One region of the Streptomyces sp. NBC_00038 genome, then DNA from elsewhere that is predicted to be linked to it. Evidence: predicted binding sites of a transcription regulator. Region 1 holds the regulator's gene; each other region holds the start of a gene.
What was found. The regulator HrcA, encoded in region 1, represses chaperone genes, less so after heat shock. The targets are predictions, from matches to a motif close to TTNGCACTCNGNNNNNCNGAGTGCNAA.

Region 1 (3,273 bases):
TCCTGGTACATACCGTCGGCGGTCTTGTACCCGGCGGCCAGGAACCCTAGCCCGCCGGCCTCGGACACGGCGGCCGCGAGATGCGGGACGGATACGCCGCCCGCCATGGGGGCCTGCACGATCGGGTGTGGGAAGAGATCGGTCAGTGCGGAGGACATGACGGCATGTTGTCACGTCCTCCGAACAAGTCCGAATCGAGCCTTCCGGCTGGCATAGGCCACCCGCACCTCCCGCCCCGGCGTGTGCGGCCCGGGGCGGAAAGGCCGCGGAAAAGCCCACCTCAGCAACCGTTGGAGGCGTCCTCAGCGACCGTTGAAGGCGTCCTTCAGGCGCGAGAACAGCCCCTGCTGCCCCGGCTGGAACTGCCCGATGGGCCGCTCCTCGCCGCGCAGCACGGCCAGCTCGCGCAGCACGCGCTCCTGCTCGGCGTCGAGCTTCGACGGTGTCATCACCTCGACGTGCACGATGAGGTCACCGCGCCCGCCGCCCCGCAGATGCGTGATGCCGCGCCCGTGCAGCGGGATCGACTGCCCGGACTGGGTCCCCGGACGGATGTCGACCTCCTCCATGCCGTCGAGCGTCTCCAGCGGCACCTTGGTGCCGAGGGCCGCCGCGGTCATCGGGATGGTGACCGTGCAGTGCAGGTCGTCGCCGCGCCGCTGGAACACGGCGTGCGGGAGCTCGTGGATCTCGACGTAGAGGTCGCCGGCGGGGCCGCCACCGGGGCCGACCTCGCCCTCGCCCGCGAGCTGGATCCGGGTGCCGTTGTCGACACCGGCGGGGATCTTGACGGTCAGCGTCCTGCGCGACCGCACCCGGCCGTCGCCCGCGCACTCCGGGCACGGCGTCGGGACGACGGTCCCGAAGCCCTGGCACTGGGGGCAGGGCCGCGAGGTCATGACCTGGCCGAGGAAGGACCGCGTGACCTGCGACACCTCACCGCGACCGCGGCACATGTCACAGGTCTGCGCCGAGGTCCCCGGCGCCGCGCCCTCACCGCTGCAGGTGCCGCACACCACGGCCGTGTCGACCTGGATGTCCTTCGTGGTGCCGAAGGCCGCCTCGTCCAGCTCGATCTCGAGCCGGATCATGGCGTCCTGGCCGCGGCGCGTACGCGACCGGGGGCCACGCTGCGACGCCGTGCCGAAGAAGGCGTCCATGATGTCCGAGAAGTTGCCGAAGCCACCGGCGCCGAAGCCACCGGGGCCGCCCGCGCCGCCCGACTGGGACAGCGGGTCGCCGCCGAGGTCGTAGACCTGCTTCTTCTGCGGGTCCGACAACACCTCGTACGCGGCGTTGATCTCCTTGAACCGCTCCTGCGTCTTCGGATCGGGATTGACGTCCGGGTGCAGCTCGCGCGCGAGCCTCCTGAACGCCTTCTTGATCTCGTCCTGGGACGCGTCGCGGCGCACGCCGAGTACGGCGTAGTAGTCCGTGGCCACTTAAGACTCCGCCAGGATCTGTCCGACGTACCGTGCCACCGCTCGTACCGCTCCCATCGTGCCGGGGTAATCCATGCGGGTCGGGCCGACCACGCCGAGTTTCGCTACTGCTTCGTCGCCCGAACCGTAGCCGACTGAGACGACGGACGTGGAGTTGAGTCCCTCATACGCGTTCTCATGACCGATCCGTACGGTCATGCCCGAATCCCCGGCCTCACCAAGCAACTTGAGGAGCACGACCTGCTCCTCCAGCGCTTCGAGAACGGGCCGGATGGTGAGAGGGAAGTCATGTCCGAAGCGGGTGAGATTGGCGGTGCCGCCGATCATCAGCCGCTCCTCGGTCTGCTCGACGAGCGTCTCCAGGAGGGTGGAGAGCACGGTGGCGACCGTACCGCGGTCCTCCGCCTCGAAGGCGTCGGGCAGGTCCTGCACCAGTTGCGGAACGTCCGAAAACCGGCGCCCCGCGACCCGGCTGTTGAGCCGCGCGCGTAGATCCGCCAGAGAGGCCTCCCCGAACGGCGCCGGGCAGTCGATCAGGCGCTGTTCCACCCGGCCGGTGTCCGTGATCAGGACGAGCATGACGCGGGCCGGAGCCAGCGACAGCAGCTCGACGTGGCGCACGGTCGAACGTGTGAGGGACGGGTACTGCACGACGGCGACCTGCCGGGTGAGCTGCGCGAGCAGCCGCACCGTCCGCCCGACGACATCGTCGAGATCGACGGCGCCGTCGAGGAAGTTCTGAATGGCCCGCCGCTCGGGTGCGGTCATCGGCTTGACGCCGGCGAGCTTGTCGACGAAGAGCCGGTAGCCCTTGTCGGTGGGGATGCGCCCGGCGCTGGTATGCGGCTGGGCGATGTACCCCTCGTCCTCAAGGGCGGCCATGTCGTTGCGGACCGTCGCCGGGGAGACCCCGAGCCGGTGCCGCTCGGTGAGGGCCTTGGAGCCGACGGGCTCCTCCGTCCCCACATAGTCCTGGACGATGGCGCGCAGCACTTCGAGCCTGCGTTCACTGAGCATCGCGCACACCTCCAGCTGTCGTCCCGTGGTCCTGGTGGGCCTTTCGCCCTGGCACTCAGCGCGTGCGAGTGCCAGCGTTCCCCGGCCCAGTGTACGGCGGGGAGGTACGCCCCCGGCAAGGGCGGCCCCCGCGCGGTCGTGCCGACGACGTCCTCGCCGTTAGCGTCTGCCCATGAGCGTGACTTGGGAAGAGGCGGGCTGGGAACAGCTGACACCACGGGTCGGCCGACGGCGCCTTCCTGGCTGGGACTGCACGGTCGGTCTCGTGATGGGTGAGGAGGCCGCCCTGATGATCGACGCGGGGTCGAGCCTGCGGGAGGGCGCACGGTTGCGTTCCGAGGCGCGACGGCTGCTGGGGGCGATCGACGCGGGGGCGAGCCCGTACGAGGGCACAGAACCGCCTTCCGAGACGCGGCGCCCGCGCGACGACGGACAACCGCGCTCCGACACCCGGCGCCTGCACGGCGACGGCCGCCGGGTGACGCACCTCGTGCTCACCCACCCGCACTTCGACCATGTCTTCGGCGCGGCCGCCTTCGCGGGTGTGGAGGTGTTCGGGGCGGTGGGCCTGGACACGGTTCTCGCTCACGGCCACGAGGCGCTTCGCGCGGACGCCGTACGCCACGGTCTCGACCCGCGGCAGGCCGACGAGGCAGCCGATCTGCTCGTCCGCCCCCGCCACCACGTGTCCGGCGAGTGGACCCTGGACCTGGGCGGCGGCACGCAGGTCCTGCTCGCGAACGTGGGCCCCGGCCACACGGGCCACGACCTGGTGGTCCTGGTCCCCGGATCCCCGCCATGGCCGGAGGTCGTG
Region 2 (3,273 bases), 2.8 Mb from region 1:
TGACCGCCGGTGAGGGTGGCGAGGTCGCCCAGCATCGCCTTGCGGCGGTCGCCGAAGCCCGGGGCCTTCACCGCGACGGCGTTGAAGGTGCCGCGGATCTTGTTCACGACCAGGGTCGACAGGGCCTCGCCCTCGACGTCCTCGGCGATGATCAGGAGCGGCTTCGAGGCGTTGGCCTGGATGACCTTCTCAAGCAGCGGCAGGAGGTCCTGGATGGAGGAGATCTTGCCCTGGTGGATGAGGATGTACGGGTCCTCGAGGACGGCCTCCATGCGCTCCTGGTCCGTCACGAAGTACGGCGACAGGTAGCCCTTGTCGAAGGCCATGCCCTCGGTGAAGTCCAGCTCCAGACCGAAGGTGTTGGACTCCTCGACGGTGATGACACCGTCCTTGCCGACCTTGTCCATCGCCTCGGCGATGAGCTCGCCGACCTGGCTGTCCTGGGCGGACAGACCGGCGACGGCCGCGATGTCGGCCTTGTCCTCGATCGGACGGGCGGTCGCGAGGAGCTCCTCGGACACGGCCTTGACGGCGGCGTCGATGCCCTTCTTGAGGAGGGCGGGGGACGCGCCGGCGGCGACGTTCTTGAGGCCCTCGCGCACGAGCGCCTGGGCGAGCACGGTGGCGGTGGTCGTACCGTCACCCGCGATGTCGTTGGTCTTGGTCGCCACCTCCTTCACCAGCTGGGCACCGAGGTTCTCGTACGGGTCGTCGAGCTCGACCTCGCGCGCGATGGTGACGCCGTCGTTGGTGATGGTGGGAGCGCCGAACTTCTTGTCGATGACGACGTTGCGGCCCTTGGGGCCGATCGTCACCTTGACCGTGTCGGCAAGCTTGTTGACGCCGCGCTCGAGGGCGCGACGGGCGTCCTCGTCGAACTTCAGGATCTTCGCCATGGGAGCGATTCAGCCCTCTCGAAACTCTGGAAAATCTGGGGAGAACGAACGGCGCCCCCGACGCCCGGCTTCTTGCGATCGCGGGGGGCCAGGGGCGCTGTTCACTGCAAGACCGGTTGATGCCGGTCAATACCGGTTAAACCGGGGTGAACTACTTCTCGATGATCGCGAGCACGTCGCGAGCCGAGAGGACGAGGTACTCCTCGCCGTTGTACTTCACCTCGGTGCCGCCGTACTTGCTGTACAGCACGATGTCGCCGACAGCGACGTCGAGCGGAAGACGGTTACCGTCCTCGAAACGGCCCGGGCCCACGGCAAGGACGACGCCCTCCTGGGGCTTCTCCTTCGCGGTGTCCGGGATGACCAGGCCAGAGGCCGTGGTCTGCTCGGCTTCGAGCGGCTGGACCACAATGCGGTCCTCGAGCGGCTTGATGGCAACCTTGGAGCTGGTGGTCGTCACGATCCGACCTCCCCCTTCGGAGATCTCACGGGGTTAACTGTCTGAGGTGGCGACCAGGTGGACCCGTCGTCGCGGGAGCCGGATCTACCTGTCGTCATTGGCACTCTCCAGGGGGGAGTGCCAGACCTGAGACTATGACCGTGATTAGCACTCGGTCAAGCGGAGTGCCAACGCGGCGCCCACGAGCTCATCGGATCCCGAGCGGAACCACAGCCCCCGGACACGTCACAGGTAGTCCTCGAGCCGCGCCGGAGTGAACCCCTCCGCCTGGACGCGGCGCAGCAGCTCGAGCGTCGCCTCCGTGAGGTCCGGGTCCTCGGAGCCGGACAGGATGTCGCCCGGCCGCAGGGGGCCCGCATCGGCGTCCCGCCCCCGCACGACGGCGGCGATCCCGCAGTCCGCGGCGGCCCGCAGCGTGGTGGTGTCGTACGTGCCGTACGGGGGCCGCAGGAAGCGGGGGCGGATACCGAAGCGCTCCTTGAGCTTGTTCTGCTGGCCGCAGATCTCGGCGCGCTGGCCGACGTACGGCAGGCCCCGCAGGGAGGGGTGGTCCAGGGTGTGGTTCTGCACGGTCGCGCCGACCGCCCGCAGCCGCGCGAAGTGTCCGTACCCCGGCCCGACGACACTGTCCGTGACGAACATGCTGACCGGCAGCCGCAGTTCACGGACCATGTCGACGAACCGCGGATCCCGCTCGGCACCGTCGTCGTACGTCAGGAAGACCACCTTGTCGCGGGTGGGCACGCGGTCCACGAGCGGCGCGAGGCCCGGGCCCGCGGTGCGCGCGGTGACCCGGGCGGAGGGTTTCGGGGCGGGGACGAGCGGCGCGGACAGCCCCCAGCGGCGGTACGTCGCCAGGGTCGGCCCGTGCGAGCGCGCCTTGCTCACCTCGTGCGCCGCCTTCTTGCCCAGCCGTTCGATCGGGTCGACGGACTGGGCGCAGCCCGTGAGGAGTACGGCGGCGAGCACCCCGGCAAGGAGCGCGTACGGCCGCGACCTCACAGGTAGTCCTCCAGCCGCGCGACCGCGTACCCCTTGTCGGTCACCATCTTCATGAAGCGGCGGACCATGTCGGGCATCGTGCCCTTCCAGTCCTCCTTGCCGCGGAAGTGGCTGAGGACGATGTCGCCGGGGTGCAGATCGCGGTCCCACTCGCGGTACTCCCAGTGGTCGACGAAGATCTCCTCGTTCCACAGCGGGGCCGCCTTGATGCCGCAGGCCTTGGCTGCGCGCAGGGTGTCCTCGTTGTAGTTGCCGAACGGCGGCCGGAAGAGCGTGGGGCGCTTGCCGAACTGCTTCTTCATCACGTCCTGCATGCCGCAGATCTCGCGCTTCTGGCGTTCGTAGGAGAGTCCGGGCAGGTAGGGGTGGTGGAGCGTGTGGTTGTTGAGTACGACTCCGCGGTCGCGCATCTTGCGGAAGTACCCGTAGTCCTCCTTGACCAGGTAGTCGCTGAGGAAGGCGGTGTACGGGATCTTCAGGTCGCTCATCATCCGCAGGAAGGCCGGGTCCTTCTCGGCACCGTCGTCGATGGTGAGGAAGACGACCTTGTCCTTGGTGGGGATGGTCGTGAAGACCGGCGGCAGATCCTCACCATCCTCGACCTCGAAGCCGTCACGGAACTCGATGACCGGCTTCTTGGCGGGGGGCGCGGGCGCGGCGAGCGGCGTCTTGGCAAGACCCCAGCGCTTGGCCGCGGCGGCTCGTTCGGCCTGCGCGCGGCGGAGTTTGGCGGCGTAGGAGTCGAGGGCGCGGGCGGGCGGTGCCTGGGGCGCCTGGCGGCCGGGGGCCGGTTTCACGGGCTTTGAGCCGGCGCTCTCGGCGCAGCCGGACACGAGGGCGGCGAGGGCGAGCGCGGCGATCCCGCTCCGGGCAGCCGTCAATTTCACACTATTTTTGTAATTTTGTCGTACTGAT
Region 3 (3,273 bases), 1.2 Mb from region 1:
ACCGGCGATGGTCTCAAGACGTTGGATGCGGTGGCCGGTACGGGGCTTACCGCGACCATTCGCCCCAGCCTTGAGTCCTTCAGGGAAGCTGGGCTCGCGTAAGAGGTCGTTGTTCTTCTGCGGGCCGGTAGGGGCTGGTCGCGCAGTTCCCCGCGCCCCTGAGGGCGACTACCTGACCGGAGGTCATAAGTATGAGCGTCAACGTCCGCATCCCCACCATCCTGCGCACCTACACCGGCGGCAAGGCCGAGGTGACGGCCGAGGGTGGCACCCTCGCCGAGGTCATCGCCGACCTTGAGAAGAACCACACCGGCATCGCCGCCCGCGTCCTGGACGACCAGGGCAAGCTGCGTCGCTTCGTCAACGTGTACGTGAACGACGACGACGTCCGCTTCGAGCAGGGCCTGGAGACGGCTACGCCGGACGGCGCCGGCGTCTCGATCATCCCGGCCGTCGCCGGAGGCTGACCGTCACGCGCGGTGATTGCGGTTACCTTGGGTAATGGCAATCACCGAGAGTTCATCTGATTGCCCCCTCCGTGAGAGAAGCGGAGGGGGCAATTCTGTATGGTTGAGCGCGGTACAGTTGGGGAACGTGCTTCGCTTTCCATGTTGGTTTCATGCCGGGCGCATATGAGTTCTTGCCCGATGTCCGACAAGAAGTAGCCAAAGTGCCCCGCATTTTTGAGCCTTTTATGGCATTTATGGGGCCCGACTTGCCCTGAATCTTTGCGAATTCTCCGCATATTCCCCGATCGGTCGTGCCCAGAATTCTCGTCCGATTGACCTGTTGCAGAGGGCAGTTGGACAGATACATTCAGCCGCGGTCGACGCGTTCCGGCGCACACCCCCAATCGTTGGGGGGTGAGGTCTGACCCGGGCCCGCGAAGTGCGGTCCTGTGCAAGGGCCAGTAATAGGGGAGTTAGGCATGGCTCAGGGCACCGTCAAGTGGTTCAACGCGGAGAAGGGGTACGGCTTCATCGCGGTCGACGGTGGTGCGGATGTATTCGTCCACTACAGCGCGATTCAGATGGACGGCTACCGCACCCTTGAAGAGGGCCAGCGGGTCGAGTTCGAGATCTCGCAGGGCCAGAAGGGGCCGCAGGCGGACATGGTCCGGCTGGCGACCAGCTGAAGCACGCGCCGACTGACTGTTCTAGTTCGACGTGACGAAGGGCTCGCATCCCCGGCAGGGGGTGCGAGCCCTTCGGTCTGTCCGTCTCTCCGGCTGTCCTCGCGCCGGTGCGCGCCCCCCTCTCCACCTGGGGATCTTCCGGAGCCGCTTGCACTCGGCATGGGCGAGTGCTAATCATTGGCGTTAGCACTCTGCAGGTGAGAGTGACAACGAGGACCGGGTCGGTGAGGCCCGCAGGCCAAGTGGGGCAAGGAACCACGAGGCACGCAGGCCGTCCGTCGCGGGCGCGGGCGCGGTCCGGAGCAATCCACCCCAGTCCGGGAGGACCACTTCACATGGCCAAGATCATCGCGTTCGACGAGGAGGCACGGCGCGGTCTCGAGCGCGGGATGAACCAGCTCGCCGACGCCGTCAAGGTCACCCTTGGCCCCAAGGGCCGCAACGTCGTCCTCGAGAAGAAGTGGGGCGCCCCCACGATCACCAACGATGGTGTTTCCATCGCCAAGGAGATCGAGCTCGAGGACCCGTACGAGAAGATCGGCGCTGAGCTGGTCAAGGAAGTCGCCAAGAAGACGGACGACGTCGCCGGTGACGGTACGACCACCGCGACCGTTCTGGCGCAGGCGCTGGTCCGCGAGGGCCTTCGCAACGTAGCCGCGGGTGCCAACCCGATGGCCCTCAAGCGCGGTATCGAGAAGGCCGTCGAGGCCGTCTCCGGTGCCCTGCTCGAGCAGGCCAAGGATGTCGAGACCAAGGAGCAGATCGCCTCCACGGCCTCCATCTCCGCCGCCGACACCCAGATCGGCGAGCTCATCGCCGAGGCGATGGACAAGGTCGGCAAGGAAGGCGTCATCACCGTCGAGGAGTCCCAGACCTTCGGTCTGGAGCTGGAACTCACCGAGGGTATGCGCTTCGACAAGGGCTACATCTCGGCGTACTTCGCCACCGACATGGAGCGTATGGAGGCCGTCCTCGACGACCCCTACATCCTGATCGCCAACTCGAAGATCGCCAACGTCAAGGACCTGCTCCCGCTCCTGGAGAAGGTCATGCAGTCGGGCAAGCCGCTGCTGATCATCGCCGAGGACGTCGAGGGCGAGGCTCTGTCGACGCTGGTCGTCAACAAGATCCGTGGCACCTTCAAGTCCGTCGCCGTCAAGGCTCCGGGCTTCGGTGACCGCCGCAAGGCCATGCTCGGCGACATCGCCATCCTCACGGGCGGCGAGGTCATCTCCGAGGAGGTCGGCCTCAAGCTGGAGAACGCGGGTGTCGACCTGCTGGGCCGTGCCCGCAAGGTCGTCATCACCAAGGACGAGACGACGATCGTCGACGGCTCCGGCTCTGCCGACCAGGTCGCCGGCCGGGTCAACCAGATCCGCGCCGAGATCGAGAACTCGGACTCGGACTACGACCGCGAGAAGCTCCAGGAGCGCCTGGCGAAGCTGGCCGGCGGCGTGGCCGTCATCAAGGCCGGTGCCGCCACCGAGGTCGAGCTCAAGGAGCGCAAGCACCGCATCGAGGACGCCGTTCGCAACGCGAAGGCGGCCGTCGAGGAGGGCATCGTCGCCGGTGGTGGCGTGGCTCTCATCCAGGCTTCCTCGGTCTTCGAGAAGCTGGAGCTCACGGGTGACGAGGCGACCGGCGCCAACGCCGTGCGGCTCGCCCTGGAGGCCCCGCTCAAGCAGATCGCCGTCAACGGTGGTCTCGAGGGTGGCGTCATCGTCGAGAAGGTGCGCAACCTGCCCGTCGGTCACGGCCTGAACGCCGCGACCGGTGAGTACGTCGACATGATCGCCGAAGGCATCATCGACCCGGCGAAGGTCACGCGCTCTGCCCTGCAGAACGCCGCGTCCATCGCCGCGCTGTTCCTCACCACCGAGGCCGTCATCGCGGACAAGCCGGAGAAGGCCGCCGCCGGCGGCGCTCCGGGCGGTATGCCGGGCGGTGACATGGACTTCTGATCCACCTCGGGGCTCCGGCCCCCGGTTGATCACCGTCCTTCGTACCGAGGGCGGCACCCCTTCTCGCAGGGGGTGCCGCCCTCGGTCGTTTTCGTACGTCTGCCTGCGTGCCTGTGTGTCCGGGATCACCCGGCAGTGTGCCGGGGGCCGGAATGCGGTGACGGGTGAGGCGGTTGA

Region 2: the regulator HrcA is predicted to act here: its motif matches at 1,501-1,527, upstream of groES (co-chaperone GroES).
Region 3: the regulator HrcA is predicted to act here: its motif matches at 1,283-1,309, upstream of groL (chaperonin GroEL).

The regions. Positions count from the first base shown of each region.
Region 1 covers NZ_JAPELQ010000001.1:3,646,975-3,650,247, forward strand. Annotated here, with positions in the region: gene OG219_RS16585 (nitronate monooxygenase) at 1-158, opposite strand, end outside; gene dnaJ (molecular chaperone DnaJ) at 303-1,442, opposite strand; gene hrcA (heat-inducible transcriptional repressor HrcA) at 1,443-2,459, opposite strand; gene OG219_RS16600 (MBL fold metallo-hydrolase) at 2,632-3,273, shown strand, end outside.
Region 2 covers NZ_JAPELQ010000001.1:6,438,781-6,442,053, reverse strand. Annotated here, with positions in the region: gene groL (chaperonin GroEL) at 1-896, opposite strand, end outside; gene groES (co-chaperone GroES) at 1,048-1,356, opposite strand; gene OG219_RS29345 (polysaccharide deacetylase family protein) at 1,582-2,358, opposite strand; gene OG219_RS29340 (polysaccharide deacetylase family protein) at 2,355-3,273, opposite strand, start outside.
Region 3 covers NZ_JAPELQ010000001.1:4,884,036-4,887,308, reverse strand. Annotated here, with positions in the region: gene thrC (threonine synthase) at 1-102, shown strand, start outside; gene OG219_RS21955 (MoaD/ThiS family protein) at 192-467, shown strand; gene OG219_RS21950 (cold-shock protein) at 929-1,135, shown strand; gene groL (chaperonin GroEL) at 1,471-3,096, shown strand.